2 regions of the Desulfitobacterium sp. THU1 genome follow, and region 2 is predicted to be linked to the other one. Evidence: riboswitches for the same ligand, from Rfam matches in the RefSeq annotation. Region 2 holds a riboswitch; the other holds the start of a gene.
The links. Region 2 has a riboswitch for glycine ahead of AAC978_RS10950 (ACT domain-containing protein). Riboswitches for the same ligand answer to the same signal wherever they lie in the genome.
Positions count from the first base shown of each region.

Region 1: linked by a shared signal. The riboswitch ahead of gcvT (glycine cleavage system aminomethyltransferase GcvT) and the one ahead of AAC978_RS10950 (ACT domain-containing protein) in region 2 are both predicted to bind glycine.

Region 1 covers NZ_JBBWUA010000002.1:234,427-241,851, forward strand. Annotated here, with positions in the region: gene AAC978_RS03375 (BaiN/RdsA family NAD(P)/FAD-dependent oxidoreductase) at 1-535, opposite strand, end outside; gene AAC978_RS03380 (phosphate propanoyltransferase) at 721-1,299, opposite strand; gene gcvPB (aminomethyl-transferring glycine dehydrogenase subunit GcvPB) at 1,430-2,896, opposite strand; gene gcvPA (aminomethyl-transferring glycine dehydrogenase subunit GcvPA) at 2,893-4,233, opposite strand; gene gcvH (glycine cleavage system protein GcvH) at 4,235-4,621, opposite strand; gene gcvT (glycine cleavage system aminomethyltransferase GcvT) at 4,912-6,009, opposite strand; glycine riboswitch at 6,099-6,175, opposite strand; glycine riboswitch at 6,177-6,282, opposite strand; gene AAC978_RS03405 (methyl-accepting chemotaxis protein) at 6,410-7,270, opposite strand.
Region 2 covers NZ_JBBWUA010000012.1:51,546-58,970, forward strand. Annotated here, with positions in the region: gene AAC978_RS10930 (DUF2207 family protein) at 1-1,402, opposite strand, end outside; gene AAC978_RS10935 (LemA family protein) at 1,411-1,965, opposite strand; gene AAC978_RS10940 (LytR/AlgR family response regulator transcription factor) at 2,160-2,885, shown strand; gene AAC978_RS10945 (PFL family protein) at 2,905-4,272, opposite strand; gene AAC978_RS10950 (ACT domain-containing protein) at 4,285-4,584, opposite strand; glycine riboswitch at 4,741-4,834, opposite strand; gene AAC978_RS10955 (4Fe-4S dicluster domain-containing protein) at 4,963-5,511, opposite strand; gene AAC978_RS10960 (molybdopterin-dependent oxidoreductase) at 5,504-7,425, opposite strand, start outside.

The DNA of each region.
Region 1 (7,425 bases), on a different contig from region 2:
AGCCACTCCCGGTAGAACCCAAGTTTGGAGCAGCCTTCCCTCCTGTCGCGAGAATGACTCGATGGGCAAAGTACTCTTTTCCATCCTTCGTCAAGACCTCAAAGCCTTTGTCCAGTCTGCGAAGTCCTTTCACTTCCGCTTCCAATACCACTTCAATTCCTAAACGTTCCACTTCATAGCGTAGGACATCTAAGACGCTGGAGGCTTGATTAGAAAAAGGAAATACTTTACCTTCCTCTTCCACCTTATGAGCAATGCCAAGGCCCTCAAAAAACTCAATGGCTTGATTATTATCAAAGGCTTGCAAAGCCTTCACAGCAAATCGCGGATTCTGACCATGATAATGCGATAGTTGCAGATCCGTATTGGTTAGATTACAACGCCCATTACCCGTGGCTAAGATTTTCTTGCCGACCCGCTGATTTCTCTCTAAGATAGTCACCGCCGCTCCAGCCTGACCGGCAATGATTGCAGCAAACAAACCAGCGGCCCCGCCGCCGATCACGACGACTTTGAGTTGTTTCCCCTTAGGCATTGGTATCCCCCTCACGGTCTAAATCACTTTATATCATACACCATTTTTATGGAATAGAGCAATTTTAAGGCGAAGTCAAAAGCATAAAAAAGCTACGGTGCTCTTGATCAAACACCGTAGCTCTTATCCGTGAATATTTCAGGTTTTCTTATCTTTCTATTTTTAGATATTGTAAAGCGAAAGGATTAACCGACAATGACGTCCAGCAAATCTCCATTTCTTAAGCCAAAGGCATTGCCTTCGTCTGTATCCACATGCATATCTAAGGCATAATTAGGGCTTACCCGGATCAGAACGCGTTCAAAAACTCCTGCCCGTGGTCCATTCACTTGAACCTTAACATGGTCCCCATCTTTCACGCCATATTTTTCAGCATCTTCCGGTGTCATATGAATATGACGAGCTGCAATAATCGTTCCAGCCTCAACTTGGACTTTTCCGGCGGGGCCGACTACTTCCAATCCAGGGCTGCCTGCAATATCTCCCGAATCACGAACCGGGGGTTTTACCCCAATCTTAAAGGTATCTGTAGCTGCAAGCTCCACTTGGGTGGCTTTACGAGCAGGTCCTAACACACGCACACCGGGCATCGAACCTTTAGGTCCTACTAAGGTTACAGTCTCTTCACAGGCAAATTGACCCGGTTGAGATAGATCCTTTGTCCGAGTGAGTTGGTGTCCGGCACCAAAAAGGATACCGATATGTTCCTCAGAGAGATGAATGTGACGGTTAGAAATTCCGACGGGTACTTGAAAGGTTTTCATGAACATGACCTCCTGGTTAAAGTTTCTAGACGCTATCTCTATGCTAATCTACAACTTATAATTATACTCCATATTTCGCTAAAAATCTGCATCAGAAAATTGCTTCTTTAAAATTGCAATTCAATACTGCTCAATCTTCAACTTTTCGCCAACGGAGATCGGGTTTTCTGGCTGCGCCTGTCTCATCCAAGCGAGTGACCAACGTATGATGGGGAGCGTTTTTCACCATTTCTACATCATCTTGAACTTCGGCAGCAATTTTTATCATGACCTGAGCAAATTGTTCAAGGGTTTCCATGCTTTCCGTTTCCGTAGGTTCAAGCATCATCGCCTCTTCCACGATGAGTGGGAAGTAAATCGTGGGCGGATGATAGCCATAATCCAAAAGTCGTTTGGCGATATCCAAAGTATGAACACCGTATCCTTTGAGATTTTGCGGAGTAATAATAAACTCGTGCATGCAGATTCGGTCATAGGGCAGATGATAGTGCTCTTTTAAGATGCTCATTAGGAAATTGGCATTGAGGACAGCATTTTGAGACGCAGCAGTCAACCCTTCTCCCCCTAGAGCCCTGATATAAGCATAGGCCCTAACCAATACCCCAAAATTAGCTTGGAAAGCTCTGACCCGTCCAATAGAAAGAGGACGATCTGCGTCGAGGGTGAATTTCCCATCGCTCGTGCGCACTGCCACAGGCTTCGGCAAATAGGGTGCGAGAAACTCTTTGACTCCTACAGGTCCTGACCCCGGACCGCCTCCACCGTGTGGAGTAGAGAAGGTTTTGTGAAGATTGATATGGACCACATCAAAGCCCATATCTCCAGGACGGGCAATCCCCATAATTGCATTGGCATTGGCCCCATCGTAGTAAATTAGACCACCCACATCGTGGATTATCTTAGCGATCTCTAAGATATTCTCATCAAAAAGACCTAGGGTGTTCGGATTAGTCAGCATTAAGGCCGCTACTTCCTCATTGGCCGCTTGGCGCAAGGCCTCAATATCCACCCCGCCACGTTCATTACTAGGTACTTGCACAATCTCAAAGCCCGCCATGGCCGCTGTCGCGGGATTCGTTCCATGGGCAGAGTCCGGTACAATAACCTTCGTTCGCTTAAAATCCCCCTGTTGCTCATGGTAGGCTTTTATGATGAGAATTCCCGTCATTTCACCATGAGCGCCAGCAGCCGGCTGGAGGGTAAAGGCATCCATACCCGTAATCTCCGCCAGATCCTCTTGAAGTTCAACCATCAAACCCAGAGCACCTTGAACTAAGGCTTCCGGTTGATAGGGATGAATCTGACTAAAGCCCGGCAGACGTGCCAGTCTTTCATTAACCTTGGGATTATACTTCATAGTGCAGGAGCCTAAGGGATAGAAGCCTGTATCCACCCCATGGTTAAAGGTGGACAGTCTGGTGAAGTGACGGACCACGTCCACTTCCGAGACTTCGGGGAGCTCCGCTTCCTTCTCTCTCAAGAATTCTCTTGGAACTAGGGTCTCTAAGGAGACCTCCGGAACATCACAGGGGGGCAAACTAACTCCTGTCCTGCCCTCTTGGCTCAGGTCAAAAATAAGCGGTTCTAGTGCTTTCATTGTATCTCCCCCATTCTGGCCACTAGCCGATCGATATCTTCCTTGCTCTTGGTCTCTGTGACGCAGAAAAGAAGATGCTGATTCAGTTCCGGGTCGAAACGGGATAAATCGAGACCGCCGATGATCTTATGCTGTAAAAGGTGTTCATTGACTCTCTGAGGACTGATTTGGGTTTTGATCACAAACTCGTTAAAAAACGGACTGCTAAACGCTAGGGACATTCCGGGGAGCTTCCCAATCTCTTGAGCCGCATAATGGGCTTTTTGCAGATTAAGGTGGGCCATCTCCTTGAGCCCCTTTTTACCTAATCCCGAGAGGTGAATGGTAAACGCAAGGGCACAAAGGGCCTCATTTGAACAGATATTTGACGCTGCCTTCTCTCTACGAATATGCTGTTCCCTAGCCTGCAAGGTGAGTACATAACCCTTCTTGCCGTTTTTATCCTTAGTGGCTCCGACAATCCGCCCCGGCATCCGCCGTATGTATTTTTCACGACATGCTAAGAAACCAAGATAGGGACCACCGAAATTCAAAGGATTGCCAAAGGGCTGTCCTTCTCCCACCACGATATCCGCACCGAGCTCGCCAGGAGATTTAAGCAATCCTAAGGATACTGGGTTCACCGCCATGACCAGTAGCGCCCCCTTGGCGTGTGCTAACTTGCCAATCTCCTCAGCTTGTTCAATAACCCCAAAGAAATTTGGGCTTTGCAACAAGACTGCTCCCACCTCTTGATTAAGCGCGCCTTCTAATGCGTCGAGGTTAATGACGCCGTTGGTGGAGGGAATAGACTCAACTTCCACACCGCGAGGAAGCAGATAGGTTTGGAGTACTTCTCGATATTCCGGATGAAGTGTTTGCGGCACAAGCACTTTCTTGCGACGGGTAGCATCGCAAGCCATCAGGGCTGCTTCAGCTAAAGCAGATGCTCCATCATACATGGAAGCATTGGCCCCGTCCATGCCCGTCAATTCGCAGACAAGAGTCTGAAACTCATAGATCGCTTGCAGGGTCCCTTGGCTAATCTCCGGTTGATACGGAGTATAGGCCGTATAAAACTCCGAGCGGAGCAGAAGTTGGTCTACATAACTGGGGATGAAATGCTCATAGGCCCCTGCTCCCAGATAAGAATCATACTCTTCGACCGTAGTATTTTGGGCAGCAAGTCCTTGAATTGATTTCACCAATTCATATTCAGACATGCCTTGCCGAATCTTTAATTGAGCTTGGCGCCGAACGCTTTCTGGGATATCCGCAAAAAGCTCTTCAATCGAGTTGACTCCTATTCGGGCCAGGATCTGTTCTTGCTGGTCCACTGTGTTCGGCACATAATTCATATTAATGGCCCTCCTCCGCGAGAAACGCTTCATATTCGGCGGCAGACATTAATCCATCTAAATCCTTTAAGTCATCAACTTCTACTTTAACTAACCAACCCTCTCCATAGGGATCGTTGTTCAGTAGCTCGGGAGAATCCAGGGCCTCTTGATTGAATTCGATGACCTTGCCCCCGACAGAGGAGATAATATCCGATACCGCCTTCACAGATTCCACTGTTCCATAAGCTTGCCCTGCTACCACGGTCGTATCGACCTCCGGTAACTCAACAAATACTACATCTCCCAAGCTTTCTTGGGCATGTTGGGTAATTCCTAAAACTACTGTATCTCCTTCTACCCTAGTCCACTCATGAGATTTGCTGTACTTTAATTCCACTGGATTCATATGATCATCCTCCTTAATTATGTGGGACTACAGTCCCCAATACTTGCATCTGTTATTACTACTCTGAGAAAAAGTGACCCATGAGCGTAGCTTAACATACCGGTGAGAGCGATTTCACTGTGTAAAAGGCAGCTAAGGCTTCTGCCTCGCTTCACTCGCCATAAGCCAAGCTTTCTTTAGCGCGGAAGGGCGTTATAGGAAACTCGGCTTGTGTGAAGAATGAACAGAAGCCCTAGCTGACTTATCCACGGAGTGGATAAGCTACTCGACCCAGAAAATATTCTCATTCATCAGTGGGGCCGCTTATAGAACTGAGAAGGCACAATCTGAGCCTTGACTGCTTTGCCCCGAATCATAACATCGAGTGTTTCTCCTAGTTGGGCATACTCCGCGGGAATGAGACCTAAAGCAATGTTTTTATTTAAGGTTGGAGAAAAAGAGCCTGAAGTAATAAACCCAATTTCTTTACCCTCCCTCTGAAGGGGATAGTGGGAACGAGCAATTCCCCTCTCGATCATTTCCAGACCGACGAGCTTACGGGGCACCCCTTTTTCCTTCTGAGCCAAAAGGACCTCCCTGCCGATGAAATCTTCTTTAGCCAACTTCACAAAGAAGCCAAGTCCTGCCTCCAAAGGAGTAATATCTGGACCCAATTCATTGCCATATAGGGGTAAGCGAGCCTCAAAACGCAGCGTATCGCGAGCCCCGAGTCCGATGGGCTGCACACCCACTTCACTTCCCGCTTCTAAGATTCTCCGCCACATTTGCGGTGCCTGTTCAGGAGATAGATAAATTTCAAACCCATCTTCCCCGGTATACCCCGTCCGTGAAACCAGACAAGGCACGCCATCCACTTCCCCTTGCTTGAACCAGTAATACTTGATTTCTTGCAAATCTAGATCTGTCAGCTTTTGGAGAATTCTCTCTGCTTGGGGACCTTGTAAGGCCAATTGCGCATACTCTTGGGAACGATTCTCCAGCTTCACCGCAAAATTCTTGGTTTGCTCCTGCATCCAGGCAAAATCTTTATCCGTATTAGAGGCATTGACGACAATTAAATAATGGCCCTCACGCATTCGATATACGAGCAGGTCATCGACGATTCCTCCATCCGGGTAGCACATGGGGGAATATTGAATTTGTCCATCCTTCAGGTGGGATAGATCATTGGTGAGTATGTATTGAATAAATGCTAGAGCATCCTGACCCTTGACCTCTACTTCACCCATATGAGAGACGTCAAAAAGTCCTGCCTGATTGCGTACTGCCTTGTGTTCTTCAATAACTCCTGCATACTGAACGGGCATTTCCCAACCGCCAAAATCGATGAGCTTGGCTCCCAACCTTTGATGTTCTTCATAGAGCGGAGTTCTTTTGAGTTCTGCCACTTCAACCACCTCCTAAAATATGAGTATTTACTAATTCAGCTAAAAAGATGAAAATAAATAAAAAAACAGAGGGAATAACGCGTCGCGTTACCTCTGTCCCTTTAACCTGAGAGATTACCTAGCGGCTACCCCTTTGGTGTTCTCATCTGAGAAGCTCTCCAGAGTTTCGTCTTCCAGCAGTACTTTTGCCTGAGAGTTTCCCCCAGAATAGTGCGACATTCTGGCCGTTTCTCCTTCGGCGCTCAACACATGAGTCTCTCCCGCTAGAATCATTCGAAACCTATACAATTATCTGCTTTAATTATAGTCAGGAAACTGAGATTCGTCTAGACTATTGCCCTAAGATTCTAATAATTAATTATGTAAAATTCATTATGCAAAACTAACGATGTACTGCCCCTTAAAGCTTGTGAGCGATACCGTTCAAATCATTGCCCACGTGTTGCAATTCTTGAACCATCATCGCTATTTCTTGAGTAGCTTTTGCTTGTTCTTGGGCAATCACATTGTTTTGAAATACACCCTTAACGATTTCTTCCATGGTTTCTTGAAACTTCATCAGAAGGTCATTGATCTCATTAGCTGAACGATTGCTTTCCTCGGCTAGCTTCCGGACCTCACCGGCAACCACTGAAAACCCTTTACCCAACTCACCAGCTCGAGCCGCCTCAATTGCTGCATTAAGGCCCAAGAGATTCGTTTGCTTCGACACACGACGAATAAATTCAGTGACCCCTTCTGTAGCCTTTACTTGCTGCTTAGCCTCTTGGGCGACAGTAGCGACAGTCTGGCTCACACTGGCAACCTCTTCAGAAGAGGCAGCCATTTCTTCCAGTGCTCCGGCAGCCTGCTCGATAGACTCTCCTATATGATCGACATGCTTCTTAAGAATTTCCTTAAGCTCTTCATCACGTAGCAAATAAGCAACCATGGCAGCAGCAACCTTAGCCACAGGAGTCACGATGGCGAGGGGTCCGGCAACTCCAAAGGTTCCCACCTTTTCTTCTTCTAAAAAAATAGCAAGATTCAAGCCCTCGCGGATCTGTCCTGAACCATTGGCTTCATCTTCCGCTGTAATCTTGATTTCGTTGATTGGAGTACTCATAATGCGCTGAGCGCCCGCATGTAAAACGCCTACCCGTAGCCTTGCTGAATCAGCAATAATAATGCCATGGGGGTCACAGACGATGCCGTGGTATCCACTTTCCGAGTAAATCAAATCAACAATTCGGTTGGCCAGATTCTCCGTGACTTTTTTCATAATCCTCTCTCCTACCTCTGCTGTGCGTCTTAGTGTCAACTCCTTAAGGGGCCGAAAAAATTATAAAACGCGCAATTTTCCTATTATTTTTATAATACTCACTTATCTAATAATTGTCCAATGATTTAAGGAATAAATTGTGACCTATTACTCTA
Region 2 (7,425 bases):
GCTCGGCCACTAGAGAGAAATCCTCCAGATAGTGCTTAAAGCCTACCAGTTCCCCTAACTCTTTTTCACCGCTTGGGGTGAGATCATTAAGTTTTGCATCCCGTTCCCAGCGGGTCAGGCACTGCCTTTCCTTTAGATACCTAATACCCCCTATATTCGATTGGTTAATATAATTTCGCAGCAGGTTATAGTTTTTATCAGCGAATCTTGGCAGCTCCTTAGGCTGTAAGACTCCGTCTGACCCTGCCGCCCCTTCTAAAACTGTATACAAATACTCATCATATTCGTTCATCTCTTTGTGGTTACTGCCTTTAAGCTCTAGGCTAACGATTTCCTTTGTCTTGCCCATAAACCCCACCTCTTCCAGCCGGACAGGAGCTAGACAACCCAGCTGTATCAAGCGAAGCATTCCCGTCCCCAGAATCGCACCATCCTCACAAAGCTCAAACATTCTTCCTAAAGCGTAGGTTGCTTGAATATTACCGTTGTTGGGTACCTCCCGAAAATAACCCACTTGCTGGGCAAACTTTTGCATTTTCTTAGCAGCACTTCTCTTTTTGTGCTTGCTAATCAACAGGATAAGTGCCAGGGGGAATCCCATCGAGATCACTACCGTTAAAAAGGCTGCCAGCGCTGAAACTTCCTCCTCAGGACTTTCCTTGTCATAATTGCTAGCTTGAAAGGCTCCATCCTTGACCTCTGCAAAGCTAGAATTCTCAGTCCGCGCAGGCTCAAGAAGACCTTTGTTAAAATTCATCATAACTGTTACATGGTTGTCCCCAGTTATTGGTTTCTCCGTAAAAGCTCTGATTGCCCCGTCTTCAAAAACCACCTGACCCTCATAGCCGAAAGCCCAGATGTCGCTCACCTCATCATTAAGGGGTATTCCATCAGCTAAGCGTATTTCTACCTTCACATCCGTAGGGGTGGTATTCATGCCGCTATTAACAAATTGAAAGTTCACCCCGTCCAGATCGGTATAGCTTGTAATGACGTTTTCCAACCGATACTCAATAGCATAACGGTTGTTCCCATACTCACTAATACCGAAGCAGATCTCATAACCTTCATCCGTATAGATGAGCCCACATTTATAAGCTTTATCCTCAAAGCCGGCCTCGATATCCCAGGGCTCCACCACCTGATAAACTCCCTTGTCGTCAGCCACCCTCAAATCATTGAGCTTAAGATAATCCGCCGCTGCCAAGGGGATATAGACCTCGGTTCCTTCATCAAAATCACCCTCCCATACCTGGCTGACATACATTGAACCATCGTCATAGACGACAGCCTCTATATCAATACTCCCGACCTGATTTTGGGCAAAGACCTGATGAGCTTCACTCGTTACTAGGACTATAATAATGAGAATACAGCTAAGATATCTTAAGATTGTTTTCATAGTAGACCTCATTTCATGCTGGGCATAATCGCCTTATCCCCCTGCTCTTGCAAATACTCTCTTTGTCGAAAACCCAGCATTCCTGCGATCAGCAATACTGGAAACATGCGAATCTCTCGATTCAGCTTGGTCACACTATCGTTATATATTAAACGACTGGTACGCACTAAATTTTCGTATAAATTGACTGCTTCCATGGTCTCCGCATAGGTCTCATTGGCTTTAAGTTCTGGATATTGCTCAGCCACCATGGCAATCCTCCCCAAAGCCTCAGCAATAATCCCCTCCTGTCTTAAGACATCTTTTGGAGATGAAGAGGCAGTGATGACACTGCGACGTGACTTGATCGTCTCAATTAGGGTCTCACTTTCATGCTGAGCATAGCCCTTGGTTAAATCCAATAAAGCTGTCAAAGCGTCAAACCTCGAGGACAGCTGGACGCCAATCTGGCTCATAGCATTGTTGATATTCTCATCTAAAACCACCAGTCTGCGCTGAGTAGACATAACCCAAAGTACAAGGAGCACCACAATGATGCCTAAGATTATCAATGATTTTAGCAAAAAAAGCCCTCCTTCATAAATATACTTAGCGTAAATACCTCAATACGAGCATAGCAAAAATAACTTCAAAGAAATATTTAGGGCGTGAAATGTAGTTTTTCCGCCCTGAAAAATTGAACAAAGTTTCTAACAATTTCCTATTTTTATGATAAGATAGACTTGGATTATTATTAACATTAGGAGGCCTAGCTGCTGTGCTGAGAATTGCCATTTGTGATGATGATGTACAAGAACTTACCCGCCTTACTAATTTAGTAAAAAAATACCAGGCTGAGAAGAAAGCTTCTATGAAATATGTTACTTTCTCCAATGCCATAGAGCTTTTAGAAACCATGCGCAACGATATCTATGATGTCCTACTCCTTGATATACTAATGCCTGGTTTAAACGGTATGGAGGCCGCACATGAAATTAGGGAATTTGATAGTGGGGTGAAAATTATCTTCTTGACCTCTTCACCTGAATTTGCAATAGAAAGCTATGCTGTTGACGCTTTTTACTATCTTCTCAAACCCTGTGCTCCAGAAAAGCTCTTCCCTGTTTTAGATAGTTTTTTTTTGGATTCACAAAAAAAAGAAGCTGCCTTACATATTAAAGCTGCTTCCGGAATGGTACGCATTCCCTTTAGTAAACTAGAGTTTTTAGAGGTCATTAATAAGAAACTATATTTTCACATAACAGATGGCAGTGTCAAAGAATTCTACGGTTCTCTCTCGGACTTTGAGCCTGAGCTACTGAGCCGTGAAGAATTTATTAAGGTGCACCGTTCCTGCATCGTGAACATGGGCTACATCCAGGAATTAAATACTAGTGAGCTTATTACCTGTGCTCAGCAAAGCGCTCCAATATCAAGGCTACTTTACGGAAAAGTAAGAGAAGCTTATATGCAGTATTTGTTTGTGGAAAAAGGGGCTTTCTAATGTCCTCTGTCCTCTTCACTTAATTCGACAGACTCGTGATCGGCGCTGGAATTCTGCCGCCTCTACGAATAAACTCCCGGGAAGAAAAGGGATTTAGCTTAATCACCGGAGCTCCACCCAGAAGTCCCCCGAATTCTACCCGTTCGCCGACCTTTTTGCCGATGGCCGGAATGACCCGTACCGCAGTTGTCTTCTTATTAATCATACCGATAGCTGCCTCATCGGCGATAATACCAGCGATCGTCTCCGGTTCGACATCCCCGGGAATAGCTATCATATCCAAGCCCACGGAGCAGACACATGTCATAGCCTCTAGCTTTTCAATGCTCAAAGCTCCTTCCTCTACCGCGCGGATCATGCCCGCATCTTCCGAGACAGGAATAAAAGCTCCGCTCAACCCCCCCACATGGGAGGAGGCCATGGCGCCGCCCTTTTTCACGGCGTCATTGAGTAAGGCCAAGGCAGCAGTGGTTCCGTGAGCTCCGCACCGCTCCAGCCCCATGTTCTCTAAGATTTCTGCCACACTATCCCCCACCGCTGGGGTGGGAGCTAAGGAAAGATCCACAATCCCAAAGGGCACATTTAGAGCCTTGGATGCCTCACGACCAATGAGTTCACCCATACGCGTAATCTTAAAGGCTGTGCGCTTAATCAGGTTCGCTATTTCTCCTAAATCCGCATCCGGGCTCTTCTTGACCGCATGAGCCACCACGCCGGGCCCACTGACCCCTACGTTGATCACCGTTTCCGGTTCGCCTACCCCATGAAAGGATCCGGCCATGAAGGGGTTATCTTCCGGTGCATTGCAAAAGACAACCAGCTTAGCAGCGGCAATACCATCTTGGTCCGCGGTGCGGCGAGCACATTCAAGAATGACTTCTCCCATGGTTAAGACCGCATCCATATTGATCCCGGTCTTCGTAGAACCGATATTCACCGAGGAGCAAACCCGATTCGTTTCTGCTAAGGCTTGAGGAATAGCTGCGATGAGGGCCCGATCTCCTTTGGTTAGGCCCTTTTGAACTAAAGCCGAAAAGCCTCCCAAAAAATTGATGCCCACCACCTCTGCCGCTCGGTCCAGGGCTTTAGCTAAGCGCACCATTTCCTCCGGGTTAAAGCTTGAGCCGAGAAGAGCGATCGGCGTTACGGAAACCCGTTTGTTGACGATGGGAATCCCATAGCGAGCGGATAGACTTTCCCCTACACTCACGAGATGCTCCGCTTGCTGAGTGATTTTATCATAAATCTTTTGTTCCACGCGCCGAATATCATCTCCGGCACAATCCAACAAGCTAATACCCATGGTGATTGTGCGGATATCGAGGTTCTCATTCTCTACCATCTCAATGGTTTGTAGTATTTCGTGGGGAGCGATATGCATTTTCATCGTTTTACCCCCTTAAACCCGATGCATGAATTCAAAAATGTCTTCATGCTGAACATTAACTTTTAAGCCACGGGCTTCGCCCTCACTCTGCAGCTGCTTCGTGAGATCCCCTAAGGACTCGATTGCTCGAGTAACGTCGACAATCATAATCATGGTAAAAAAGCCCTGGAGAATCGTTTGGCTAAGATCTAAGATATTGATGGATTTTTCAGCTAAACGCCCGGTCAACCAAGCGATAATACCGATCTGATCCTTGCCGAGAATGGAGATGATCACGCGGTTGGAGGTTTCCTTAGTACTTTCTAAGCTCATTTTCCTTACCCCTTTTTCTTACTTAATACTCTTTGTATGCTTCCCAATTTGGACAATAAAAAAGAGTCAACTAAAAGTTTGACTCTGGTGAGCAAAAAGAATTCATCTGAGCCGGCACCATCCATTGTAAAGAATCGTAGTCCAAAACGCTCAAAATGCTCTTCCTCTGTCCTTTTGCCTGAGAGATTGGACAGCATATCAACTGTCTTGCCCCTTCGGCGTCCTTGCGGAACTCTCCAGAGTTCTGTCCATTTCCAGTTTACCATCGGCTTAACACCCATGCACTCCTGAGAACTTCATCCAGTCCTATTAACTTTATATTGTATTATAAGCACAGTAGCTAAAAATTGCAAACCCAGTCTAAGGAGTCCCATTTACTCAAGAATTCTTCTTAAGAAAATATCTCTTCTTCGGCCGCGGTGGATAAAAGCGAATCGAAGGCTTTGTTAACCGAATATCAGCAAACCCCGGAATCACTCGCACTGTCTCCGGTTGCTGAGGGTCATTGAGGTCTATGGTTGTCAAGGCACCCGTGGTGCATGCCTCCACACAGGCTGGGGGTAGCCCATAGTCCTGACGGGGATAGCACATCTGACAGCGGGTCACTTTATTGGTATTTATATTGTACTGGGGAGCATCATAAGGACAAGCCTTGACACAGATGCGGCAACCGTTGCAAAGGGAAGTGTCGATCTCCACAATCCCATCTTTTCGCTTATTAAAGGCATGCTTAGGACAGACGCGAAAGCACTCTGGACTATCGCAGTGGTTACAGGCCATAGATAGGTATGTCCCCACATCGATTTCCTTAACATGTCGCCAGTGGATATTAGCAGGGGTATGGTTTTCATTGCGGCAGGCCATCTCACAAGCACGGCAGCCGATGCAAAGGTTGGCATTAAAGAGGAAGCCCTTTCTTTTAAACATCTTTTCTCCCCCTCCTGATGTTGACTTTGCAATCAAAATACGGAATACTCTCCCCCTCTTGTCCTTGGCCACTGATCAAACTATTAATAGGATAGCGATCACTTTGCTCCACGAGGATGACATTCTCCGGAAGATCAGGGTTAATCTTAGCTCGACCACTTATCGATCCAGTCTCATTATAGATCTCAACCCAAGAATCCTCACGGATATTATGCTGACGGGCAATCTCCTCCGCCAGTTCGATGATGGGCTCCTCCGTTCCCTCCGGATTGAGCCAGGTTAACGTTTCATATTGGGTATGGAACTTAAGCAAGGATTGGGGGGTAAGCAGATTATAGGGAAACAGCGCCGGCGCGGAAGTCATCAGAGAGGACTCTGCGTCTTGGCCAGAGATGTGGTTTTTAGCAAACAGGTGCGGCAAAAATGTGGGGAAATTGTATATCCATTGGGCGGAGGGCGCTTCCTTTCCTCTTGTAGTTTCCTTCCTTCTTTTGTAGGAACGCTTCTTAAGATCAACAGGGTCCTCTAAGTCATAAAGTTCTCTAACCTCCGGGGATAACTCCCCTTCGATCCAATCCCAGGGTGTCTTTTCAGAGGGAAAATTTGAGAACCCAGGTTGGAGTTCATTGAGCTTAACCGTTAATTCCCTAGCAATTTGTAAATCACTCTTCGCTTCATAGAAAGCAGGTAATACCTTTTGGTTAAGGGAAAGCCAGTTGTGCCAAAAGCTTACATGCAAGTCTTCTTCCTCAAAGAAGGAGGCAGCTGGCAGGACAAGGTCAGACTGTCGAGCGGTGCGATTCAGGTAAAGATCCACCGTGACAATCAGCTCCATCTGCTGAAACAAATCACGCCAGGCTCGAAGATTATAATCTTGGGCTAAAGGATTGCCACAGGATAGCCAAAGCATTTTAAGGGGCGGATCCTGAAGTTTCATCGCGCTACGTGGGTAATCGTTGACAGGAACCTCACGAGAAGCAGGGACTAAGGGATGTGGAACCCCCTCATGCTTTGCTAAGGATTGGGGATATTCCTCCTGAGGGCGATGGAGAAAATACACCCCACCCCCGAGTGAGTTATAGCTCCCTGTCAAAGCGGCAAGCGCACTCACGGCTTTGACCGATTCCCCTCCCTGACGATAACGTTGCATGCCGAAGCCGAGCCAATTGGCGACGGGGCGAAAGTGAGCATAGAGCTCAACCAGGTCTTCAAGGACCGCTAAAGGAACTCCCGTCTGTGAACAGACTTCATCAAGGGTAATCTTCTCAAGTCCTTCCCTATATTCCTCAAAGCCTTGAGTCACTTGCTCAAGGAACTCATGATCGATCTGACCACTCTCGATGAGTCGTTTGGCTATACCCCATGCCAGCCACCTATCGGTGCCTGGCTTGATCTGAATATAATAATCCGCTCTATCCGCTGTATGGGTCAGGAGCGGGTCGATCACCACCAGCGGGGTTCCCTTTTCCCGTGCTTCATAGATGAATTTCATCTGGTTAATATTCGTATTGGCCGGGTTGGCTCCCCAGATCACGATCAGACCGGCATTGCTCATGTCTTCTGGGTCAGGACCGCTAAGCTCGCCTAGGGTCTCACGAAGTGCGGTTTCCCCCGTTGCGGAACACATATCTCCTACGGGTCGGGTATGAGGACCCAAACTCGCGAACATTCCTTCCACGGCATGATGCAGGAGTCCGGCATTGCCATTGCCTTTATAATACCCTAAGCCCAGGTTGGAACCGTAGCGGTCATTCAGTTCAAGCATTTTCGCAGCGATCATCTCATAGGCTTGGTCCCAAGAGATCCTTCGCCACTCCCCTGATCCCCGCCTTACCTGTCGCAGCGGGTACTTCAAACGATACTCATCCAAGGTATATTGAATCAGGGAATAGCCCTTAGCACAGAGCCTCCCCC